DNA from 3 places in the Kitasatospora sp. NPDC028961 genome. Region 3 is predicted to be linked to each of the others. Evidence: predicted binding sites of a transcription regulator. Region 3 holds the regulator's gene; each other region holds the start of a gene.
The links. Region 3 encodes HrcA, which represses chaperone genes, less so after heat shock. Its sites were predicted from a motif close to TTNGCACTCNGNNNNNCNGAGTGCNAA; they were not measured.

Region 1 (7,098 bases), on a different contig from region 3:
CCCGAGCACGTCTCCGCCGGCGCACTGGCCGACTTCGCCGCCGCCGAGCTGGCCGCCGGGCGGGAGCTGCTGCCCAACGTGCCGCTGTACCTGCGCCGCCCGGACGCCCAGGTGCCCGCCGGCTACAAGGCGGTGCTCCCGGCGTGACCGGCCCGAACGGCGCGCACGGCCCGACCAGCCCGACCAGCCCGACCAGCCCGAACGGCGCGCACGGCCCCGACGGACCGGGCCACGGCACCACGCTGCGCCCGATGCGCTGGTGGGACATCGCGCCGGTGATGGAGCTGGAGCTGGCGCTCTTCCCCGAGGACGCCTGGTCGACCGGGATGTACTGGTCCGAGCTGGCCGAGGCCCATCGCGGCGGTACCCGCCACTACACCGTGGCCACCACCCCGGACGGCGCGATCGTCGGCTACGCCGGGCTGATGGCGGTGGCCGGCGAGGGCGATGTGCAGACCATCGCCGTCGACACGCGGCACCAGGGCACCGGCCTCGGCGCGCTGCTGCTCACCGACCTGATCCGGGAGGCCGCCCGGCGCGACTGCGCGGAACTGCTGCTGGAGGTGCGGGTGGACAACCCGCGCGCCCAGCGGCTCTACGAGCGCTTCGGCTTCGAACCCGTCGGCATCCGGCGCAACTACTACCAGCCGGCCGGCATCGACGCGCTGGTGATGCGCCTCGACCACCCCAGTACTGACCCGAAGGACCTGAAGGAAGACCGCCATGGCTGACGAACCGCTCGTCCTCGGCATCGAGACCTCCTGCGACGAGACCGGCGTCGGCATCGTGCGCGGCACCACCCTGCTCGCCGACGCGGTGGCCTCCAGCGTCAACGACCACGCCCGGTTCGGCGGTGTGGTGCCCGAGATCGCCAGCCGCGCGCACCTGGAGGCGATGGTCCCGACCATCCAGCGCGCCCTGGACACCGCCGGCATCAAGGCGAGCGACCTCGACGGCATCGCCGTCACCGCGGGCCCCGGCCTGGCGGGTGCGCTGCTCGTCGGCGTGAGCGCCGCCAAGGCCTACGCCTGGGCGCTGGACAAGCCGCTCTACGGGGTCAACCACCTGGCCTCGCACATCTGCGTGGACCAGCTGGAGCACGGCCGCCTGCCCTCGCCGACGATGGCCCTGCTGGTCTCCGGCGGGCACTCCTCGCTGCTGCTCAGCGAGGACATCACCCGTGACGTCCGCCCGCTCGGTGCGACCATCGACGACGCGGCCGGCGAGGCCTTCGACAAGGTCGCCCGGGTGCTCGGCCTCGGCTTCCCCGGCGGTCCGGTGGTGGACCGCACCGCCCGTGAGGGCGACCCCAAGGCGATCGCCTTCCCCCGGGGCCTGAGCGGCCCGAAGGACCCGGCGTACGACTTCTCGTTCTCCGGCCTGAAGACCGCCGTCGCCCGCTGGGTGGAGGCCAAGCGCCGGGCCGGCGAGGAGGTGCCGATCGCGGACGTCGCGGCCTCGTTCCAGGAGGCGGTGACCGATGTGCTGACCCGGAAGGCGGTCAAGGCCTGCAAGGAGAACGGCGTCGACCACCTGATGATCGGCGGTGGCGTGGCGGCCAACTCCCGGCTGCGCGAGATGGCCCAGCAGCGCTGCGACAAGGCGGGCATCCGGCTGCGGGTGCCGCGTCCGGGCCTGTGCACCGACAACGGGGCGATGGTCGCCGCGCTGGGGTCCGAGATGGTCTGGCGCGACCGCGCGCCCTCGTCCTTCGACCTGTCGGCCGACTCCTCGCTGCCCGTCACCGAGGTGCACGTCCCGCACACGGACGTGCACGGCCAGGCGTACCAGGCGCTGGGCGGCGGTCGGTGACCACCACCGCCGCGATGTGGGAGGCGCGGGCCGCCGACGGCCGCGGGGCCGAGCTGTCGGCCTGGGTCCGCGAGGTCGTGCTGCCCGCGCTGCGCGGCTCGGCCGGCCTGGTCCGCGCCGAGCTGTTCGGTGCGCCGGGCGACCGGGTGCTGCTGATCACCTGGTGGACGGCGGAGCCGGTGCCCGTCCCCGAGCCGCCCGCCGCACTGATCGGCCGCCCGGTGCACCGCTGGTCCTTCGCCAGCGAGCACCTGGAGTCCAGCGAGCACCCGGAGTCCAGCGAGTCCCCGGAGACCGGGGCGGGCCCGGAGACCTGCGTGAACCCGGCGTCCGGGGCGGACCCGGAGTAGCGAGCTGCCGGGCCTGTCCGGGAACCGAACGGCCGGCCACTACCGTGCATAGCTGAGAGCATGCTGGACGGTAGCTGGGAGCGCGGCGCGGTGGAGCGGTACGGGCGGGGCAGGACGAGGACGTACGCGGTGGGGGCGCTGGCCCTGCTGGCCGCCGCCACCGGCTGTGGCAGCGGCGGCACGGGCGCCGGGCCCGCGGCGACCGCCGCGACGACGCCGGCGGCCGGGCAGCGGCCGTCCGCCGCGGCGAGTCCGTCGCCCACGGCGACACCCGCCGCGGTGCCCGCCGCCGGGGAGGCGGCGGCCTGGGCGAAGTGGAACCTCAAGCCGCTGCCGCCCGCCCCGCCGGCGCCGGCCGACAAGCCGGTCAAGCTCGAACGGACCGGCCCCGTACCGGTGTTCAGCGAGGTGAAGACCACCGACAAGGTCGTCTTCGTGACCATCGACGACGGCGCCGAGAAGGACCCGAAGTTCGTCGAGATGCTGACCGACCTCAAGGTGCCGGTCTCGATGTTCCTGACCCGGGACATCGTCAAGGACAACTACGGCTACTTCAAGCCGCTCCAGGCGCTCGGCAACCACATCCACAACCACACCGTCGACCACGCCCAGATGAGCAAGGTCGCGCCGGAGAAGCAGAAGTCCGAGATCTGCGACGCCCAGTCCGCGCTGACCCAGCAGTACGGCACCGCGCCGCTGCTGTTCCGCCCGCCGTACGGGGACGGCGCCAACACCCCGGCGCTGAACACCTCGGTGCAGCAGTGCGGGCCGCGCGCGATCGTGCTCTGGCGCGAGTCGATGCAGATCCACGACATGCAGTACCAGGCGGCCGACAAGAAGCTGCGGCCCGGCGACATCGTCCTCGCCCACTTCCGGGGGCCCAAGGACCTCAAGGGCGAGACGATGACGCAGATGTTCGGGGAGCTGCTGGCCCGCATCCAGGAGCAGGGTTTCGCGGTGGCCCGGCTGGAGGACTACATCCGGCCGCCCGCCGGCTGACCGGGAGTCCGCCTACGGGAGCGCCACCGGCCGGCCGAGCATCATCAGCGGGCCCTGGTCGGTGCGGCAGAGGATCACGGTGACGCTGTTCGGCCCGCTCGGCTTCAGCTGGCGGCGCAGCTCCTCCGGGGTGATCGCCATCCCCCGCTTCTTGATCACCACGGTGCCGACGGCCCGCTCGCGCAGCAGCGCCTTCAGCTTCTTGATGTGGAACGGCAGCACATCGGTCAGCTCGAAGGCGTGCGCGTACGGGGTGGCGACCAGCCGGTCCGAGGTGAGGTAGGCGATCTTCGGGTCGATCAGCCGGCCGTGCACCTGCTCGGCCACCTCGGCGACCAGGTGGGCCCGGATCACCGCGCCGTCCGGCTCGTAGAGGTAGCGGCCGACCGGTCCGGCCGGCGGGTCGGGCAGGTCGCCGCCGGTCAGCGAGTCGCCGTGCGGCAGCAGGGTGGCGCGGTGCGGGCGGTCGGCCCCGGTGCCGAACCAGAGCACCGCCTCCTTGACGTCGCCGTGGTCGGAGACCCACTCGGCCTCCGCGTCGCCCGGCACGGCCGTGTGCGGGATGCCGGGGGCCACCTTGAGCGCGCCGATCGGGGTGCGCCGGCCGGCCTCGATCGCCCAGGACAGCGGAGGGGCGTACGCCTCGGGGTCGAACACCCGGCCGCGCGAGGTGCGGCGGGCCGGGTCGGTGAAGACCGCGTCGTAGCCGGTGACGTCGACGTCGGCGACGTCCGCGCAGCGCACCTCGACCAGGTCCGCCAGGCCCAGTGCGGCGGCGTTGGCGGCGGTGGCCGCGCAGGCCGCCGGGTCCCGGTCCACGGCGAGCACCTCGATGCCGGCCCGGGCCAGCGCGAGGACGTCGCCGCCGATCCCGCAGCAGAGGTCGGCCAGCCGCCGCACGCCCAGCTCGGCGAAGCGCCGTGCCCGCCACTCGGCGACGCTGCGCCGGGTGGACTGCTCGACGCCGTTGGGCGTGAAGTACATCAGGTCGGCGTCCGCGCCGAACTTCGCCCGCGCCCGCTGCCGCAGCCGGGCCTGCCCGAACGCCGCCGAGACCAGCTCCGCCGAGTACTCCCGGCGCAGCCTGGTCGCCAGCGCCAGCTCCTCCTCGGGCGCGAACTCGCGCAGCTCGGCGAGCAGGGACTGCCCCTCGGGGGTCAGCAGGGGCTGCAGGTTCTCGGTCTCCACCCGCTCATTCTCCCCGGTCGGCGCGCCGGGCCGCCCGGGGCGGATGGGCGAGCGCACTGGTGGAGTGGGCCCTGATCGGACGCACACGCGTGCGGATCGTCGGCGGCGTCGTACGGGAGTGCGGCCCGGCAGCCGCCCGCGAGAACCGTTTCGGGCGCGCCGTTGGCACTCTGGTTGACTGAGTGCTAACCGCGGCCTATGGTCGTCCTTGGCACTCTCCACCAGGAGAGTGCTAACGCGAAGAAGCGTGTCTGACCCCCGCGACGGCAGGCCCGTAGGTTCGCCACTACCCGTTAGACAACCCCGTAATCTCCGAAGGGGAGCTCGGACGTGACCACCAGCAGCAAGGTTGCCATCAAGCCGCTCGAGGACCGCATCGTGGTCCAGCCGCTCGACGCCGAGACCACCACGGCCTCCGGCCTGGTTATCCCGGACACCGCCAAGGAGAAGCCCCAGGAGGGCGTCGTCCTGGCTGTCGGCCCGGGCCGCTTCGAGGACGGCCAGCGTCTGCCGCTCGACGTCGCCGTCGGTGACATCGTCCTGTACTCGAAGTACGGCGGCACCGAGGTGAAGTACCAGGGCGAGGAGTACCTCGTCCTCTCGGCGCGCGACGTTCTCGCCATCATCGAGAAGTAAGCAGCACCGAGAAGTAAGACGTTCCAGCCCGCCCCGGATCCGTGTCCCAGTGACAGGGGCCCGGGGCGTGGTTGTTGGTTCACGTAGTCCGGTGGCCGGCGTGCCGGTCGCAGCCCCGAGGGAATAGGGAACATGGCGAAGATCCTGCAGTTCGACGAGGACGCCCGCCGCTCGCTGGAGCGCGGTGTCAACAAGCTGGCCGACACCGTCAAGGTGACCATCGGCCCCAAGGGCCGCAACGTCGTCATCGACAAGAAGTTCGGCGCGCCGACCATCACCAACGACGGTGTCACCATCGCCCGTGAGGTCGAGCTCGACGACCCGTACGAGAACCTTGGCGCGCAGCTCGTCAAGGAGGTCGCCACCAAGACCAACGACGTCGCGGGCGACGGCACCACCACCGCCACCGTGCTGGCCCAGGCCCTGGTCAACGAGGGCCTGCGCAACGTCGCCGCCGGCGCCGGCCCGGCCGCCCTGAAGAAGGGCATCGACAAGGCCGTCGCCGCGGTCTCCGAGCACCTGCTGTCCATCGCCCGCGAGATCGAGGGCAAGGACGACGTCGCCGCCGTCGCGTCCCTCTCCGCGCAGGACACCCAGGTCGGCGAGCTCATCGCCGAGGCGATCGACAAGGTCGGCAAGGACGGTGTCATCACCGTCGAGGAGTCCAACACCTTCGGCGTGGAGCTGGACTTCACCGAGGGCATGCAGTTCGACAAGGGTTACCTGTCGCCGTACTTCGTCACCGACGCGGAGCGGCAGGAGGCGGTCCTGGAGGACCCGTACATCCTGATCAACCAGGGCAAGATCTCCTCCATCCAGGAGCTGCTCCCGCTGCTGGAGAAGATCCTGCAGGGCGGTGCCTCGAAGCCGCTGCTGATCATCGCCGAGGACGTCGACGGCGAGGCGCTGTCCACCCTCGTGGTGAACAAGATCCGCGGCACCTTCAACGCGGTCGCCGTCAAGGCCCCGGGCTTCGGTGACCGCCGCAAGGCGATCCTGGGCGACCTGGCCACCCTGACCGGTGCCACCGTCATCTCCGAGGAGGTCGGCCTCAAGCTCGACCAGGCCGGTCTGGACGTGCTGGGCACCGCCCGCCGCGTGACCATCACCAAGGACGAGACCACCGTCGTCGACGGTGCCGGTGACACCGAGGCCGTCGCCGGCCGCGTCGCCCAGATCAAGGGCGAGATCGCCAACACGGACTCCGACTGGGACCGCGAGAAGCTGCAGGAGCGCCTGGCCAAGCTGGCCGGCGGCGTCTGCGTCATCAAGGTCGGCGCCGCCACCGAGGTGGAGCTGAAGGAGCGCAAGCACCGCCTGGAGGACGCCATCTCGGCGACCCGTGCCGCGGTCGAGGAGGGCATCGTCGCCGGCGGTGGCGCCTCCCTCGTCCACGCCGCCAAGGTGCTGGAGGGCGGCCTGGGCCTGTCGGGCGACGAGGCGACCGGTGTCGCGGTCGTCCGCAAGGCGCTCGCCGAGCCGCTGCGCTGGATCGCCCAGAACGCCGGCCTCGAGGGCTACGTCATCACCCACAAGGTCGCCGAGCTGGAGGCCGGTCACGGCTTCAACGCCGCCACCGGTGAGTACGGCGACCTGCTGAAGGCCGGCGTCATCGACCCGGTCAAGGTCACCCGCTCCGCGCTGGAGAACGCCGCGTCGATCGCCTCCCTGCTGCTCACCACCGAGACCCTCGTGGTGGAGAAGAAGGAAGAGGAGGCCGACAACGGCCACTCGCACGGCGGCCACGGCCACTCCCACTGACGCCTGATCAGTGACCGCAGGCCCGGTCCGCGCCCCTCGGGGTACGGGCCGGGCCTGCGGCGTGTGGGGCGTTTGACTCTTCAACTATCAGTTGAATTTTGCATAAAGCAAAGATTGCCTTATAACTGAGGCATGATCGAGGCCCGCCACCTGCGCGTTCTGCGTGCCGTCGCCCGCACCGGCTCCTTCTCCGCCGCCGCTCGTGAGCTGGGCTGTACGCAGCCCGCCATCAGCCAGCAGATGAAGGCCCTGGAGAAGTCCGTCGACACCCCGCTGGTGGTCCGTTCGGGGCGCGGCATGCAGCTGAGCGAGGCCGGGCGGGTGCTCCTCAAGCATGCCACCGGCATCCTGG
Region 2 (7,098 bases), on a different contig from region 3:
GCGCCGACCAGGTAGGCGTGGCAGCCGTCGAGGGCGGCGGCGCGGGCGTGCTCGGGGAAGCCGGAGTCGTAGCAGATGCCCAGGCCGAGCCGCCAGCCGTCGAGTTGGAGGGTGCAACCCGTCGTCCCGGGGCGGTAGGTGTCCCGTTCGGTCTTGAAGAGGTACTGCTTGTCGTACCGGGCGGCGATCGCACCGTCGGGGCCGAAGACCAGGGCGGAGATGCGCAGTTCGCCGTCGACGTCCCGGACGGCCGCGCCGACCACGGCGGCGGTGCCGGTCTCCCGGCAGGCGTCGGCGATCGGTGCGAGCCGGGGATCGCCGGGCTGGACGCTGTACTTGAGGGGGTCGGTCCGGATCAGCTCGGGCTCGTAGCCGGACAGGAACTTCTCGGCGAAGAGCACCAGGCGGACGCCGTCCGAGGCGGCCTCGCGGATCAGGTCGGCGACGGTCGCGACGTTGGCGGGGATGTCGCCCGCCACCGCCTGGGCCTGCGCGGCGGCGATCCGCAGCGGCCGGTCGGGGAAGTCGGGGGCGGGAGCGGGTCGGTCGGGCGTCGAGGGAAGCGGCATGAAGGCCAGGCTAGGCGGGCCCGGCGGACCGGCCCGAGGCTGGGGGGACGCGCGCTAGGGCTTGACCGCGCCGTCCGGTCGCTCGCCGGCCCGCTCGCCGGCCTCCTCGAAGGCCGGATCGAAGGCCGGATCGAAGGCCGGATCAAAAGCCGGGTCGTAGGGCGCGGGGGCGGTCTGGGAAACGAGGACGCGCTGGACCCTCGGCCTGGTCCGCCAGTTGACCCGCCGGACGTCCCGGGCCAGCGCGCCGGGCCGGCAGAGCTCGACGGCCACGGTGACCGCGCCCAGGACGATCCCGGCGGCCAGCCAGCCGCCCAGCACGTCGCTCGGCCAGTGGACGGCGAGGGCGACCCTCGTCCAGCCGATCGTCAGCACGGTCAGCGCGGCGATCGAACAGGCGGTGATCCGCCCGCCGCGCGAGGACCGGTGCCAGACCAGCCCGACCAGGACGGCGCAGGTGATCACGGAGGCCATCGCATGCCCGGACGGGAGGGCCGGGCCGCCGGCGTGGGCGACCGGGTCGGGGAAGTGCGGCCGCAGGCGGTCGAGGCAGAGCTTCAGGACCCACAGGAAGCCCCAGCCGACCAGCGCCTGGGCCGCCGCCCAGCAGGCCAGCACCCGGGCCCCGATCAGCCAGAGCCAGAGCGTGGCGGCGCCGAGCAGCGTACGCATGGTGATCGTGCCGCCGATGTCGGTGAGCATCTGCACCGAGGCGACCCAGACTCTTCGGCCCTGGGCGTAGCGGTGCATGTCGTCCACCCAGCCCTGGTCCAGGCGGGCGAGGGGGGACCAGCCGGTCTGCACCAGGGTGGCCAGGGCCGCGAACAGCGCGGTACAGCCCGCCGCGAGCGCCAGGTGCCGGAGCAGGTGGCGATTACGCGGGGTGAGGAGAGGCGAGCTGTTGGTCAGGTGCATGGCTGACACCTTCCCAGTGCGTTGTGCTGATCGGACGCCTGCGCGATAGCGATTTGGCATCTTTTGTGCGGAGGATCTGCGTGCGCCGGGGTGCGGGCGCGGGGCGGCTCCGGGGTGCGGAACCGGTGGCAGCGGCGGCTCCGGCGGGGCCGGGCGGGAACGCGCGCGGCTGCCCGCGGGTTCTCCGGAGTGAAGGGTCCGCAAAGGAGTGCGTCGACGGCCCCGGCATGGGCGGCCGCGCAGCGGCAAGGCGCCGGAGGGCCGCACCTGCGGTCCCGACCCGCGGTCCCGCCGACCGCATTCGGTGGACCGCGCCGTGTGGACCGCGCCGTGTGGTCCGCCCGGTCGGCACCTGTGGTGCCGGCCCGGTCACGCTCCGTCCAGGGGCGCGGTGAAAACCGGCAGCATACTGCATTGGCGGAAGAATCTGAGCGACTTGGGAATGTTGTCCGGAATCTGTTCGTTGGATCGTTACGTGTGAGCCCCGCGGGGCCCGCATTCTTGCCCTCTTGGGGGCAGGCAGGCAGACCTCGGCAATTCCAGCAAAGGGAGCAAGCATGGCCACCCGTGCCGTCGTTCGCGACAGGGCCGACCGGACTCGCGCGGCCCGCCCGACCAACCTTGAGGCCGACCGTGACCTGGTCGGTATGTATCTCGACGAGATCGCCAGGACGCCCCTGCTCGATGCCGCCGAGGAGGTCGAGCTCTCGCTGCGGATCGAGGCCGGTGTGTACGCCCAGCACCTGCTGGAGGAGGCGGAGCTCCCCAAGGGTGTGAAGCGTGAGGAGCTGGAGGCGATAGCCGAGGACGCCGAGCGCGCCAAGGACGTCTTCATCCGCTCCAACCTCCGGCTGGTCGTCGCCGTCGCGCGGCGTTACCCGCGCAGCGGCCTCCCGTTGCTCGACCTCATCCAGGAGGGCAACGCCGGCCTGGTGCGGGCGGTGGAGAAGTTCGACTACGCCAAGGGTTTCAAGTTCTCCACCTATGCCACCTGGTGGATCCGGCAGGCGATCACCCGCTCCATCGCCGACCAGTCGCGCACCATCCGGCTGCCCGTCCACCTGGTCGAGGAGCTGGGCCGGATCCGGCGCGTCCAGCGGGAGAAGTCCAAGGAGCTGGGCCGTGAGCCGGAGCCGGCCGAGATCGCGGCCGAGCTGGACACCACCGAGGCGCGGATCAAGGACGTCCTGGACTGGGCGCGTGACCCGGTGAGCCTCAACATGTCCGTCGACGACGAGGGCGAGACCCAGTTCGGCGACCTGGTCGAGGACACCGGGGCGACGTCCCCGGAGGACGCCGTGATGGTCATGCTCCGCCGCGAGGAGCTGGACGGTCTGATCGGGCGCCTGGACGACCGGACGGCCTCGATCATCCGGTCGCGCTACGGGATGGAGGACGGCCGTGAGCGGACGCTCACCGAGGTGGGCAAGCAGCACGGGCTGACGCGGGAGCGGATCCGCCAGATCGAGAAGCACGCGCTGGCCGAGCTGAAGCGGATCGCCGACCACGCGGGCTTCGAAGCCGCCTGACGGCCTCCCCGCCGCCACCTCGCCGTCGGACCGGGGCCCCGGGTGCGGAATCGCTCCGCACCGGGGCCCTCTCGCGTCCTCGGCGGCGGTCGGCGCGGGCACGGGGAGCTTCTAGGCTGGAGGAGTGGACGACGTGCGAGACGGAGGCGGGCCGGTGACCGAGCGGGAGCCCAGGCAGGACGACGGGGTCGGGGCGGACGCCGCGGCGGCCGTGAAGGCGTCCGAGGACCCCAAGGCCGCGACGAAGGCCCGGCTGGTCTTCCGGGACCCGCTGGACCAGCAGTCCAGTGATGACACCGACGCCGGCTGGGGCGGGCGCCCGGGAGCGGGGGAGAGTGGTGGACGGGGACTGGACTGGTACCTGAGCCAGCGCCCGCCGCACCACGGCGACTGACGGCGCGTGCTCAGCGCTGCTGCGTGACCAGCGCGTCGCGGATCTCGGTCAGCAGCAGGACCTCCTTGGCCTCGGCCTCCGCCTGGACCTCGGCGAGGCTCTTGCGCCGGGCGGCGAACCTGGTCATCGGCAGGATCAGGCAGAAGTAGACGACGGCCGCGGTGATGACGAACTGCAGGAGGGCGCTCAGCACCGAGCCCCACAGGATGAGGATCCCGGACGTGACCTCGCCGGTCGCGCTCAGCTCGCAGGGGCCCTTGAGGCAGGAACTGTAGGCGTCCAGGTCCTTGGCTCCGAAGGCGCCGACGATCGGGTTGATCACGCCCTTGACGAAGGCGTTGATGATGTTGGTGAACGCCGCGCCGATGACGACGGCGACGGCGAGCTCGACGACATTTCCGCGCAGCAGGAATTCCTTGAAGCCTTTCATGCCGCGTGAACGACGAAGTCGTTGTCCGGTCACGGGTGATCTTCGATGGGCCCCGATGGACAACCCGATCGGCCGACCGACGCGGCGCCCGGCGGGGAGAGACCCGCCCGCGCGGGCCCGACGGCCAGCGCGGCCGACAGGGCGACCAGCAGCAGGGCGGGCACCCCGAACCGGTGCCGGGCGGCCCGGCGGAGCCGGTGGAGGCGGCCACCGCCACGCCGGATCGGCGCGAAGGGCGGCACCTCCCGCCGGGGCGGAACGGCCGGGGCGGGGAGCGGCGGGAACCGCGAGGGGAGGCTCGTGGTCGACATGGGCACCACCGGTGGTCGCAGGGCGCCGGCCCGGGGTGCGGGCCGGCTCTTCCGACGCACACTCTGGGCGGCCCAGGGGGCGGGTGGAAGCCCTGTCCCCAGGCCTGTGGACAACTCGGCCCTGTGGACAACTCCGTACACCCGAACGGGGTAGTGGGCCCATCGGGGGTTGACCGCGAGCGGCCTGCCCCCCGCCCGGGCACGCGAAAGGCCCGCGGGCCGCGCGATGGCGCGGGCCCACGGGCCTTGCGAAGTCTGGTCTCAGCCGGCCGGCTTCGCCGCCGGAGCCGAGCTCGCGGCAGCGGTCGAGCCGCCCGAGGACGACGAGGACGAGGTCGAAGCAGCCGACGACGAGCCGGACGAGGACGAACCCGACGAGGTCGAGTTCGACGACGAGCCGGTGCCCACCGAGCTGGTGGACGAGGATCGGCTGTCGGTCCGGTAGAAGCCGGAGCCCTTGAAGACCACACCCACGGCCGAGAAGACCTTGCGGAGCCGTCCCTGGCAGTCGGGGCACGTGGTCAGCGCCTCGTCGGTGAACTTCTGCACCGCCTCCAGGCCGTTGCCGCACTCGGTGCACTGGTACTGGTACGTGGGCACTTGTCTTCCTCCTGGCACTCTCGCCTGATGAGTGCTAACGATGGTCAATGATGCGGCATTCCGCTGGATCAGTCCAGCGACTCGAATGTGAGATGAGCCGGGGGCGCGCCGAAGCACCCGTTCCCGCGCCCGCCGGAAGCCGGCCGCCGAGGGCCACCCCGGGTCGGCTCGACCGACCGGCCGGACGCGTCCGGCCCGGCCCGGCCCGACCCGACGCCCCCAGCCCCGCCGCTCAGCCCTTCGCCGCCCCGACCAGCTGCGGAGCCGAGCCCCGCTCGTTCGCGCCCGCGACCACCGTGCTCGCCGAGCCCGGCGCGATCAGCAGGTGCCGCAGCGCGACCAGCGCGACCAGGCCGAGCCCGGCACCGGCCATCGGCACCAGGAACCCGGCCGACGGCCCGTGTCCGTCGATCAGCCGTCCGGCGACCGTGGACCCGGCCGCCAGGCCCAGCCCGATCGCACCGGTCAGCCAGGTGAAGGCCTCGGTCTTGGCGCCGTCCGCGACCAACGTCTCGACCAGGGTGTACCCGGTGATCAGCGTCGGTGCGATGGCCAGGCCGCAGACCAGCCCGGCGACGGACAGCGCGACCAGGTTGGGCATCGCCCAGAGCGTCGAGCAGCCCACGACCAGCAGCGCGTAGCTGGCCAGCATCCGGTGCCGGGCGGCCCGGCGCCAGGCGACCATGCCGTACAGCACGCCGGCCAGCATCGAGCCGCCGGCGAAGATCCCGTACACGGTGCCGTTGGCGCCGGGCTGGCCGACCGACTCGGTGAACGCGGTGACCGACACCTGCATGGCGCCGAAGACGGTGCCGACGCCCAGGAACGCGCCGGCCAGCAGCCGGACGCCGGGGGAGGAGAGCGCGGAGACCCGGCGGACGCCGGGCTGGTGCGGGTGCCGGGCCGGCGCGGTGCGCCGCTGGGCGGCGAAGGCCAGTCCGCCGACCACGGTCAGCGCGGCCTCGGCGATCAGCCCGGCGGCGGGCGTGACCGAGGTGGCGATGGCGCCGGCGAGCACCGGGCCGATCACGAAGGTGAACTCGTCCGTCACGGACTCGAAGGCGAAGGCGGTGTTGAGCTTGGCGGCCGACAGCGCGGACGCCGAGCGCCCGCCGGCCGCACCCTCGGCGGAGAGCTTGGCGACCCAGCGGGACCGGACCATCGCGCCGACCTGCGGCACGCTGGCGCCGGCCGGGGCGGCGGCGAGGAAGAGGGTCCAGACCGGGGCGTGGCCCAGGGCCAGCGCGATCAGCGCGCCGACCGAGACCGCGTGCACGATCACGGTCGGGACGAGCACGGCGGCCTGGCCGAAGCGGTCGGCCAGCCGGCCGGTCTGCGGGCCGATGAAGGCCTGGGCGACGGCGGAGACCGCCGCGACGCTGCCGGCCGTGCCGTAGGAGCCGTGGGTGTCCAGCACCAGCAGGACGATGCCCAGGCTGAGCATCGCGTACGGGAGCCGCGCGGCGAAGGCGGGGGCCAGGAACGTCCAGGCCCCGGGGGTGCGCAGCAGTGCGCCGTACCCGACGCGGGCGGGTGCGCCCTGGTCGGTGGGGGCCCCGGTGCCCGGCGGGGTGTCCGGGAGCGTGTCGGTGGCCAGGGCGGCGTGGGTGTCCGCGGTGTTCTCGACCGTTCGGCGGGCCGTCACGGTCGTCCTTCCTGCTGCCTGGTAGCGCGGAAGGGGCATGGGGTGGCCCCGACGGCGCCGAGAGTCGTCCTCTCGCGCGTCGACCGGGGTAGTTACCGGGCCCGCCCGGCGTGGTTGCCGGGATCCGGGCCGCGGCCGCCGAGCGGTCGCGCCAACTCTGCTTCAGGCAGATGCTGGGGTGTTTCGATCGTTCTGCATATACGCGCGTAGATGACGCGCTGTTCCCACCATACAGAGGACATCCAGATCTGTCCCGTCCATCGGAGGTGAGCGCTGGACGAAGCCCCCGTGGTCATCGCGGTCACCGCCGCCCGTACAGCCACCCCGCGAGCTTGCCGCCCTTGTCCACGGCCCGCAGCCGCCGCTCGGCGGCCTCGCTCACCTCGTCGGTGGTCACGACCAGCAGTTCGTCGCCGCCGCGCAGCACGGTGGCCTTGTCCGGGACGAAGCTGCTGCCCTCCCGGACCACCAGGGTCACCGCCGCGCCGGCCGGCAGCCGTAGCTCGCCGATCTCCACGCCGGACATCCTGGAACTCGGCGACAGCGCCACCGACAGCAGGTGTCCGTGCAGCTTCTCCAGGGGCGCGGACTCGATGCCGAGGTCCTGCCCCATCGAGCCCTCGGAGATCTTCAGCCACTTGGCGACCCAGGGCAGGGTCGGGCCCTGGAGCAGGGTGAAGACCACGACCAGGATGAAGACGATGT
Region 3 (7,098 bases):
GGCCAGCGCCACGATCGGCCCGCGCGGCGCGTCACCGGGGTAGGGCACCGGGTTGGCGAGGTCGCGGGCGACCGTCCAGCCGACGATCCGCCGGGCCAGCTTCTCGATCACCAGCTGCGAGGTGTGGCCGCCGCGGTTCTCCCGGATGTCGACGATCACGCCCTCCCGGGCCATCTCCGACCGCAGGTCGCGGTGGATCTGGGCCCAGCCGGTGCTCTGCATGTCGGGGATGTGCAGGTAGCCGAGCCGCCCGCCGGACAGCTCCCGGACGGCGGCCCGCCGCCCGGCCACCCAGTCGTGGTAGCGCAGCGGCTCGTCGTCGGCGAGCGGGACGACCACCGGGTACCGGCGGTCGGTGCCGTCCTTGCCGGCCACGGTCAGCTCGACCGGTTGTCCGGCGGTGCCGGCCAGCAGCGGGGCCGGGCCGGCGGTCGCGTCCACCGGGCGGCCGTTGACGGCCAGCACCGCGTCGCCCGGGCGGACGGCGGCGCCCGGCGCGGCCAGCGGCGAGCGGGCCCGCGGGTCCGAGGACTCGCCGGGCAGGATCCGGGCGATCCGCCAGACCTCGCCGTCCTTGACCAGGTCGGCGCCGAGCTTGCCCTGCCGGCGGGCGGCCTCGGTGTGGATGCCGTAGGGCTGCACGTAGGCGTGCGAGGTGCCCAGCTCGCCGTGCACCTCCCAGAGCAGGTCGACCAGGTCGTCGTGCGAGCCGAGCCGCTCCACCAGCGGCCGGTAGCGGTCGAGGATCTCGGCCCAGGGCAGGCCGCCGAGGTCCGGGCGCCAGAAGTTGTCGCGCATCAGGCGGCCGTTCTCGTCGTACATCTGCCGCCACTCGGCGGCCGGGTCGACGGTCACCCGCAGCCGGTGCAGGTCGACGTCGATCTCGTCGTCGTCGCCCACCGCCTTGTGGTCGGCCGGGACGATCCGCAGCTCGCCCTCGTCCAGCACGGCGACCCGGGTGCCGTCGCCGCTGACCGCGAACTCGTCGAGCCCGTCGACCAGTTGCTCGACCCGGCGCTTGCGCAGGTCGAACCGCTCCAGGGTGGGGCGCGGCTGCTCGTCCTCCGGGGTGGCCGCGTCGTCGCCGAGTTCGCCGGTGAGCGGGATCCGCGTCCAGAGCACGCCGTCCTTGGCGGCCGCCAGTTCGCCGAACCGGCCGCCCTCGACCGGGAAGGGGATGATCCGGTCGGCGATCCCGTCCAGGTCGACCCGGGTGGCGGGCGGGGCGTCGGCCGCCCCCTCCTCGCCGTCCGCCTTCTTGCCCTTGGGCTCGTCGTCCTCCCCGCCGGCCGGCCGCCCGGCCCGGCGCGGGCCGAACGGGGAGGGGGTGTCGGCGGCCAGGGTGACCAGGTACGGGCGGCAGCCGTTGGGGAACGACAGGTCGAAGACGTGCGAGTCGTAGACCGGGTCGAAGTTGCGCACCGAGAGGAAGGCCAGGTGGCGGCCGTCGGCGGTGAAGGCCGGCGAGGTGTCGATGAAGCGCGCCGGGGTGACCTCGCCGACCGTGCGGGTGGCCAGGTTGGCCAGCACGATCTGGCGCAGCGACCAGGCCCCGAAGCCCGGGCTCGGCCGTGACCAGGCGAGCCAGGCGGAGTCCGGGCTGAACGCCAGCCCGCTGACCTCGCCGTCCGTGCTGCGGTCCAGCTCGTGCACCGTCCCGTCGGCGAGCGACACCAGGAGGACCCGGCCGTCGTGCGCGCCGACCGCCGCCTGCTTGCCGTCCGGCGAGACCGCCAGCGCGCGGACCCGGCCCAGCTGTCCGCCGGCCAGCCGGCGGCGCTCCTCGCCGAGCACGGCGGGGGCGTACTCGACGGCGTCCTCGCCGTCGGCGTCGGTCACCCAGAGCACGCCCTGCGCGCCGTCCTCGCCCGGCACCACGTGGGCCCGCCGGGCCCGGACGCCGGGCGTCTCGTCCAGCACCCGGGCGGGGCCCTCCCGGTGCGGCAGCCAGTGCACGCTGCCGCGCACCACCACGGCGCCGGCCCGGCCGGTGCGGTCGGGGGCGGCGCTCTCCAGCCAGTGCGCGGCCGGCACCGGGCGGGGCCGCCGGCCGGCCCGGGGGCCGGACGGCCGGACGTCCAGCCGGCGCGGCTCGGCGCCGTCGAGGTCGTCCAGCAGCCAGAGGTCACCGGCCCGGTGCCAGATCACCCGGGTGCCGTCGCTGGTCGCGCCGCGGGCGTAGAAGCCCTCCGGGGAGGTGGTGTGGCGGCGCAGGCCGCTGCCGTCGGGGAGGCTGGAGTAGAGCTCGCCGACGCCCTCGTGGTCGGCCAGGAAGGCGATCCGGGCGCCGCCGGGCGCGTCGACCCAGAGCGGCGCCTCGATGTGCCCGTCCAGCTCCTCGTGGACGCGGGCGAACCGCTCGGCGCCGATCCAGAGCTTGCCGACCCGGCCGCCCCGGTAGCGCTTCCACCGCGCGGGCTCCGCACCGGCCGCCGAGAGCAGCAGCACCCGGTCGCCGCCCGGCTCGTACGCCACGCCGCCGACCGGCCCGTACGGCAGCCGCCGCGGCTCGCCGCCGTCCAGCGGTACGGCGTGGGCCCAGGTGCGGCGCAGGGTGGCCTGTCCGGCGGAGGTGGTGGCGACCGGGCTGCCGTCGGCCGTCCAGCCCTGCAGCTGCGTCTGGTCGCTGCCCCAGTACGTCAGCCGCCGGGACGGCCCGCCGTCCACCGGCGCGACGTGCACCTCGGGCGCGCCGTCCCGGGTGGAGACGAAGGCGATGTGCCGGCCGTCCGGCGAGAAGCGCGGGCGGCGGACCGGGACGTGATCGGCCGTCAGCCGCCAGGGCCGGCCACCGTCCAGCGGGGCGAGCCAGACGTCGTTCTCCGCGACGAAGGTGATCAGGTCACCGTGCAGGTGCGGATGGCGCAGGTAGGCGCCGGCAGGGGTGCTCGGGGATTCGCTCACAGCCGCACCCTACGCACCCGCCGGGGCGGCGCGCCTCCGGTTTCGCGCAGGCCGCCCCCTACGGGGGACGAACCGCCGGGGAACGAACCGCCGGGGAACGAACGGTCCGTGCGGCGACCGGCCCGCTCAGCCCCAGCGGCCGGTGCGGCCCAGCAGCAGGGCGCCGGCGGCCACTCCCGCGGTCGAGGTGCGCAGCACCGAGGACCCGAGCCGGTACGGCCTGGCACCGGCCTCGGCGAAGGCGGCCAGCTCCTCCGGGGAGACCCCGCCCTCGGGGCCGACCACCAGGACGATGTCCCCGCCGCCGGGCAGCGCGGCGCCGGCCAGCGGCTCGGCGCCGTCCTCGTGCAGCACCGCGGCGAGCGCGGCCCCGGCCAGGACGGGCGCCAGCTGGCGGGTGGTGGCGAGTTCGCGGACCTCGGGGAAGCGCAGCCGGCGGGACTGCTTGCCCGCCTCGCGGGCGGTGGAGCGCCACTTGGCGAGCGCCTTGGCGCCGCGCTCGCCCTTCCACTGGGTGATGCAGCGGGAGGCGGCCCAGGGGATCACCACGTCCACGCCGACCTCGGTCATGGTCTCCACCGCCAGCTCGCCGCGGTCGCCCTTGGGCAGCGCCTGGACGACGACGATCCGCGGCGCCGGCTCGGCCTCCCGGCGGACCGCGGCGAGCGTCACCTCGACGGCGTCCTTGCCGTGCACGGCCGTGACGGTGCCGTCGGCGCCCAGGCCGAGCCCGTCGGCCAGGGTCACCGCCTCGCCCGGCTCCAGCCGCTTCACGGCGGCCGCGTGCCGCCCCTCCGGGCCGTCCAGCCGGACCACCGCACCGGGGGCGGCGGAGGCGAGCTGCGCGGTCTCGACGATGAACACGGGCGCGGTCATGGCGGTTCCTGGAGTGGGGGTGGGGGGACGGACGGGGGAACGACGGCGCCCGGTGACCCGCCGGGAGCGGGGCACCGGGCGCCGGTACGGTCAGCGGCCGTTGAAGGCGTCCTTCAGCCGGGAGAACAGCCCCTGCTGGCCCGGCGCGAACTGCCCGGAGGGCCGCTCCTCGCCGCGCAGCACCGCGAGCCGGCGCAGCAGGTCCTCCTGCTCGGGGTCGAGCTTGGTGGGCGTCTGCACCTCGACGTGCACTATCAAGTCGCCCCGGCCGCCGCCGCGCAGATGGGTGATGCCGCGGGCGTGCAGCGGGATCGACTGGCCGGACTGGGTGCCGGGCCGGATGTCGACCTCCTCCAGCCCGTCCAGGGTCTGCAGCGGCACCTGGGTGCCGAGCGAGGCGGCCGTCATCGGGATGGTGACCGTGCAGTGCAGGTCGTCGCCGCGGCGCTGGAAGGTCGGGTGGGTGCTCTCGGCGATCTCGACGTAGAGGTCGCCGGCCGGGCCGCCGCCGGGGCCGACCTCGCCCTCGCCGGCCAGCTGGATCCGGGTGCCGTTGTCGACACCGGCCGGGATCTTCACGGTCAGGGTGCGGCGGGCCCGCACGCGGCCGTCGCCGGCGCACTCCGGGCACGGGGTCGGCACGACGGTGCCGAAGCCCTGGCACTGCGGGCAGGGCCGGGAGGTCATGACCTGGCCCAGGAAGGACCGGGTGACCTGGGAGACCTCGCCCTTGCCGCGACACATGTCACAGGTCTGCGCGGAGGTGCCGGGGGCGGCGCCCTCGCCGCTGCACGTGGTGCAGGTGACGGCGGTGTCGACCTGGAGTTCCTTGGTGGTGCCGAACGCGGCCTCCTCCAGGGTGATCTCCAGCCGGATCATGGCGTCCTGGCCGCGCCGGGTGCGCGAGCGCGGGCCGCGCTGACCGGCGGCCGCGCCGAAGAACGCGTCCATGATGTCGGAGAAGCCGAACCCGGCCGCGCCCGCGCCGAAGCCGCCCGCGCCCCCGCCGTTGGGCGAGAGGGGATCCCCGCCGAGGTCGTAGACCTGCCGCTTCTGCGGGTCGGAGAGGACCTCGTAGGCGGCGTTGATCTCCTTGAACCGCTCCTGCGTCTTCGGGTCGGGGTTGACGTCCGGGTGCAGTTCGCGCGCCAGGCGCCGGAACGCCTTCTTGATCTCGTCCTGCCCCGCATCCCGTCGGACGCCGAGTACCGCGTAGTAGTCCGTGGCCACCAAATGCTCCGCTTGTTCCGCCTGTAGAAGTGCTTGCGACTGGTACCGGTGTCACCTGTGTGACACCGGTCGTTCCCTACGACTCGGCCAGGATCTGGCCCACGTACCGTGCCACCGCTCGCACCGCCCCCATTGTGCCCGGATAGTCCATCCGGGTCGGACCGATCACACCCAGTTTGGCCACGCTCTCGTCGCCCGAACCGTAACCGACCGAGACGACCGAGGTGGAATTGAGCCCTTCGTACGCGTTCTCCCGGCCGATCCGGACCGTCATCCCGGCGTCCGCCGTCTCACCCAGGAGGCGCAGCAGGACGACCTGCTCCTCCAGCGCCTCCAGCACCGGCTGGATGGTGAGCGGGAAGTCGTGGCCGAAGCGGGTCAGGTTGGCCGTACCGGCCAGCATGATCCGCTCCTCGTTCTGCTCGGCGAGCGCCTCGAAGAGCGTCGCCAGGACGATGGTGACGGCCGGCCGGTCCACCGCCTCGAACATCGCCGGGAGCTCGTCCAGCAGCCCCGGCACGTCGGGCAGCCGCACGCCGACGGCCCTCGTGTTGATCTTGGCACGGAGGTCCGCGAGGACCACCTCGCCGACCGGACCCGGGCAGTCGACCATCCGCTGCTCGACCCGGCCGGTGTTGGTGATCAGGACCAGCATGACCTTGGCCGGAGCCAGCGCGACCAGCTCGATGTGGCGCACCGTGGAGCGGGAGAGCGACGGGTACTGGACCACCGCCACCTGCCGGGTGAGCTGGGCGAGCAGCCGGACCGTCCGGGCGACCACGTCGTCCAGGTCCACCGCGCCGTCCAGGAAGTGCCGGATCGCCCGCCGCTCGGGCGCGCTCATCGGCTTGACCTCGGCGAGCCGGTCGACGAAGAGGCGGTACCCCTTGTCGGTGGGGATCCGCCCGGCGCTGGTGTGCGGCTGGTGGATGAAGCCGTCCTCCTCCAGCGCGGCCATGTCGTTGCGGACGGTGGCCGGGGAGACCCCGAGGTTGTGGCGTTCGACGAGAGCCTTGGAGCCGACCGGCTCCTCGGTGCCCACGTAGTCCTGGACGATGGCGCGGAGCACGGCGAGCTTGCGTTCGTCGAGCTGGCGGACCTCACCGGCCATGGGGCACGCACCTCCCTCTTCGCACGTTGTCCGTGGTGACGTGTGTCGTTCCGGCATGGTGCGGTCCGCCGGGCGGACCGCGGCCTTTGGCACTCTGAACAGAGGAGTGCCAGAACCGTACCTGCCAGTGTAAGGCCCGGGTCCGACGGCAGGAACGGCACCGCCGGGGTGATCCTGCCCGCATCGCGCGGCGCGCGGGTGATGCCGCGGGACCGGCCGGGTGGCAGCATCGATAGCGAACGGCGAACGGAGGACCAGCGATGTCGACCTCGGGCCAGCCCACCCGCTTCGCCCCGGACCGCGGCCTGACCGGCCGGATGGTCGGGACCATGTTCGTGATCGGGCTCCTGTACGTGGGTTTCACCGGCCTGCTGATCGCGCTGCTGCGCGGCGCCTGGCCACTGATCGTGCTGATCTCCGGCGGGCTGTTCGTGGCCCAGTTCTGGTTCAGCGACAAGATCACCGAACGGGCGATGGGCGCCCACCGGGTGACCCCGGAGCAGTACCCCCAGCTGCACGGCACCGTCGACCGGCTCTGCGCCCTCGCCGACATGCCCAAACCCCGGGTGGCGGTCGCCGACAACGACATGCCGAACGCCTTCGCGACCGGCCGCAACCCGCAGAACGCGGTGGTCTGCGTCACCACCGGGCTGCTGCGGCGGCTGGAACCGGAGGAACTGGAGGGCGTCCTGGCGCACGAGCTGTCGCACGTCGCCCACCGGGACGTCGCGGTGATGACCATCGCCGGCTTCCTCGGCGTACTGGCCGGGGCGATGACCCGGATCGCGATGTACGGCGGCTTCATGGGCGGCGGCCGCAACAGCAACGACTCCAACGCCGCGATCGCCGCGCTGGTCATCCCGCTGGTGTCGGTGGTGGTGTACGCGATCAGCTTCCTGCTGACCCGGCTGCTCTCCCGCTACCGGGAGCTGGCCGCCGACCGGGCCGCCGCCCAGCTCACCGGCCGGCCCAGCGCA

Region 1: groES (co-chaperone GroES) is a predicted target of HrcA. The motif match lies at 4,512-4,538, and genes of this name have one in related genera.
Region 2: ACZ4UX_RS24480 (FmdB family zinc ribbon protein) is a predicted target of HrcA. The motif match lies at 4,760-4,786, and genes of this name have one in related genera.

Annotation. Positions count from the first base shown of each region.
Region 1 covers NZ_JBVHVO010000001.1:848,683-855,780, forward strand. The annotation lists gene tsaB (tRNA (adenosine(37)-N6)-threonylcarbamoyltransferase complex dimerization subunit type 1 TsaB) at 1-147, shown strand, start outside; gene rimI (ribosomal protein S18-alanine N-acetyltransferase) at 252-731, shown strand; gene tsaD (tRNA (adenosine(37)-N6)-threonylcarbamoyltransferase complex transferase subunit TsaD) at 724-1,812, shown strand; gene ACZ4UX_RS03890 (hypothetical protein) at 1,809-2,162, shown strand; gene ACZ4UX_RS03895 (polysaccharide deacetylase family protein) at 2,223-3,161, shown strand; gene ACZ4UX_RS03900 (THUMP-like domain-containing protein) at 3,174-4,349, opposite strand; gene groES (co-chaperone GroES) at 4,680-4,985, shown strand; gene groL (chaperonin GroEL) at 5,118-6,746, shown strand; gene ACZ4UX_RS03915 (LysR family transcriptional regulator) at 6,879-7,098, shown strand, end outside.
Region 2 covers NZ_JBVHVO010000015.1:137,224-144,321, reverse strand. The annotation lists gene ACZ4UX_RS24505 (carbon-nitrogen hydrolase family protein) at 1-569, opposite strand, end outside; gene ACZ4UX_RS24500 (phosphatase PAP2 family protein) at 624-1,484, opposite strand; gene ACZ4UX_RS24495 (sigma-70 family RNA polymerase sigma factor) at 2,042-3,013, shown strand; gene ACZ4UX_RS24490 (hypothetical protein) at 3,138-3,407, shown strand; gene mscL (large conductance mechanosensitive channel protein MscL) at 3,418-3,837, opposite strand; gene ACZ4UX_RS24480 (FmdB family zinc ribbon protein) at 4,410-4,748, opposite strand; gene ACZ4UX_RS24475 (MFS transporter) at 4,981-6,258, opposite strand; gene ACZ4UX_RS24470 (potassium/proton antiporter) at 6,695-7,098, opposite strand, start outside.
Region 3 covers NZ_JBVHVO010000003.1:520,549-527,646, forward strand. The annotation lists gene ACZ4UX_RS09810 (S41 family peptidase) at 1-2,904, opposite strand, end outside; gene ACZ4UX_RS09815 (16S rRNA (uracil(1498)-N(3))-methyltransferase) at 3,031-3,780, opposite strand; gene dnaJ (molecular chaperone DnaJ) at 3,871-5,010, opposite strand; gene hrcA (heat-inducible transcriptional repressor HrcA) at 5,087-6,121, opposite strand; gene htpX (zinc metalloprotease HtpX) at 6,382-7,098, shown strand, end outside.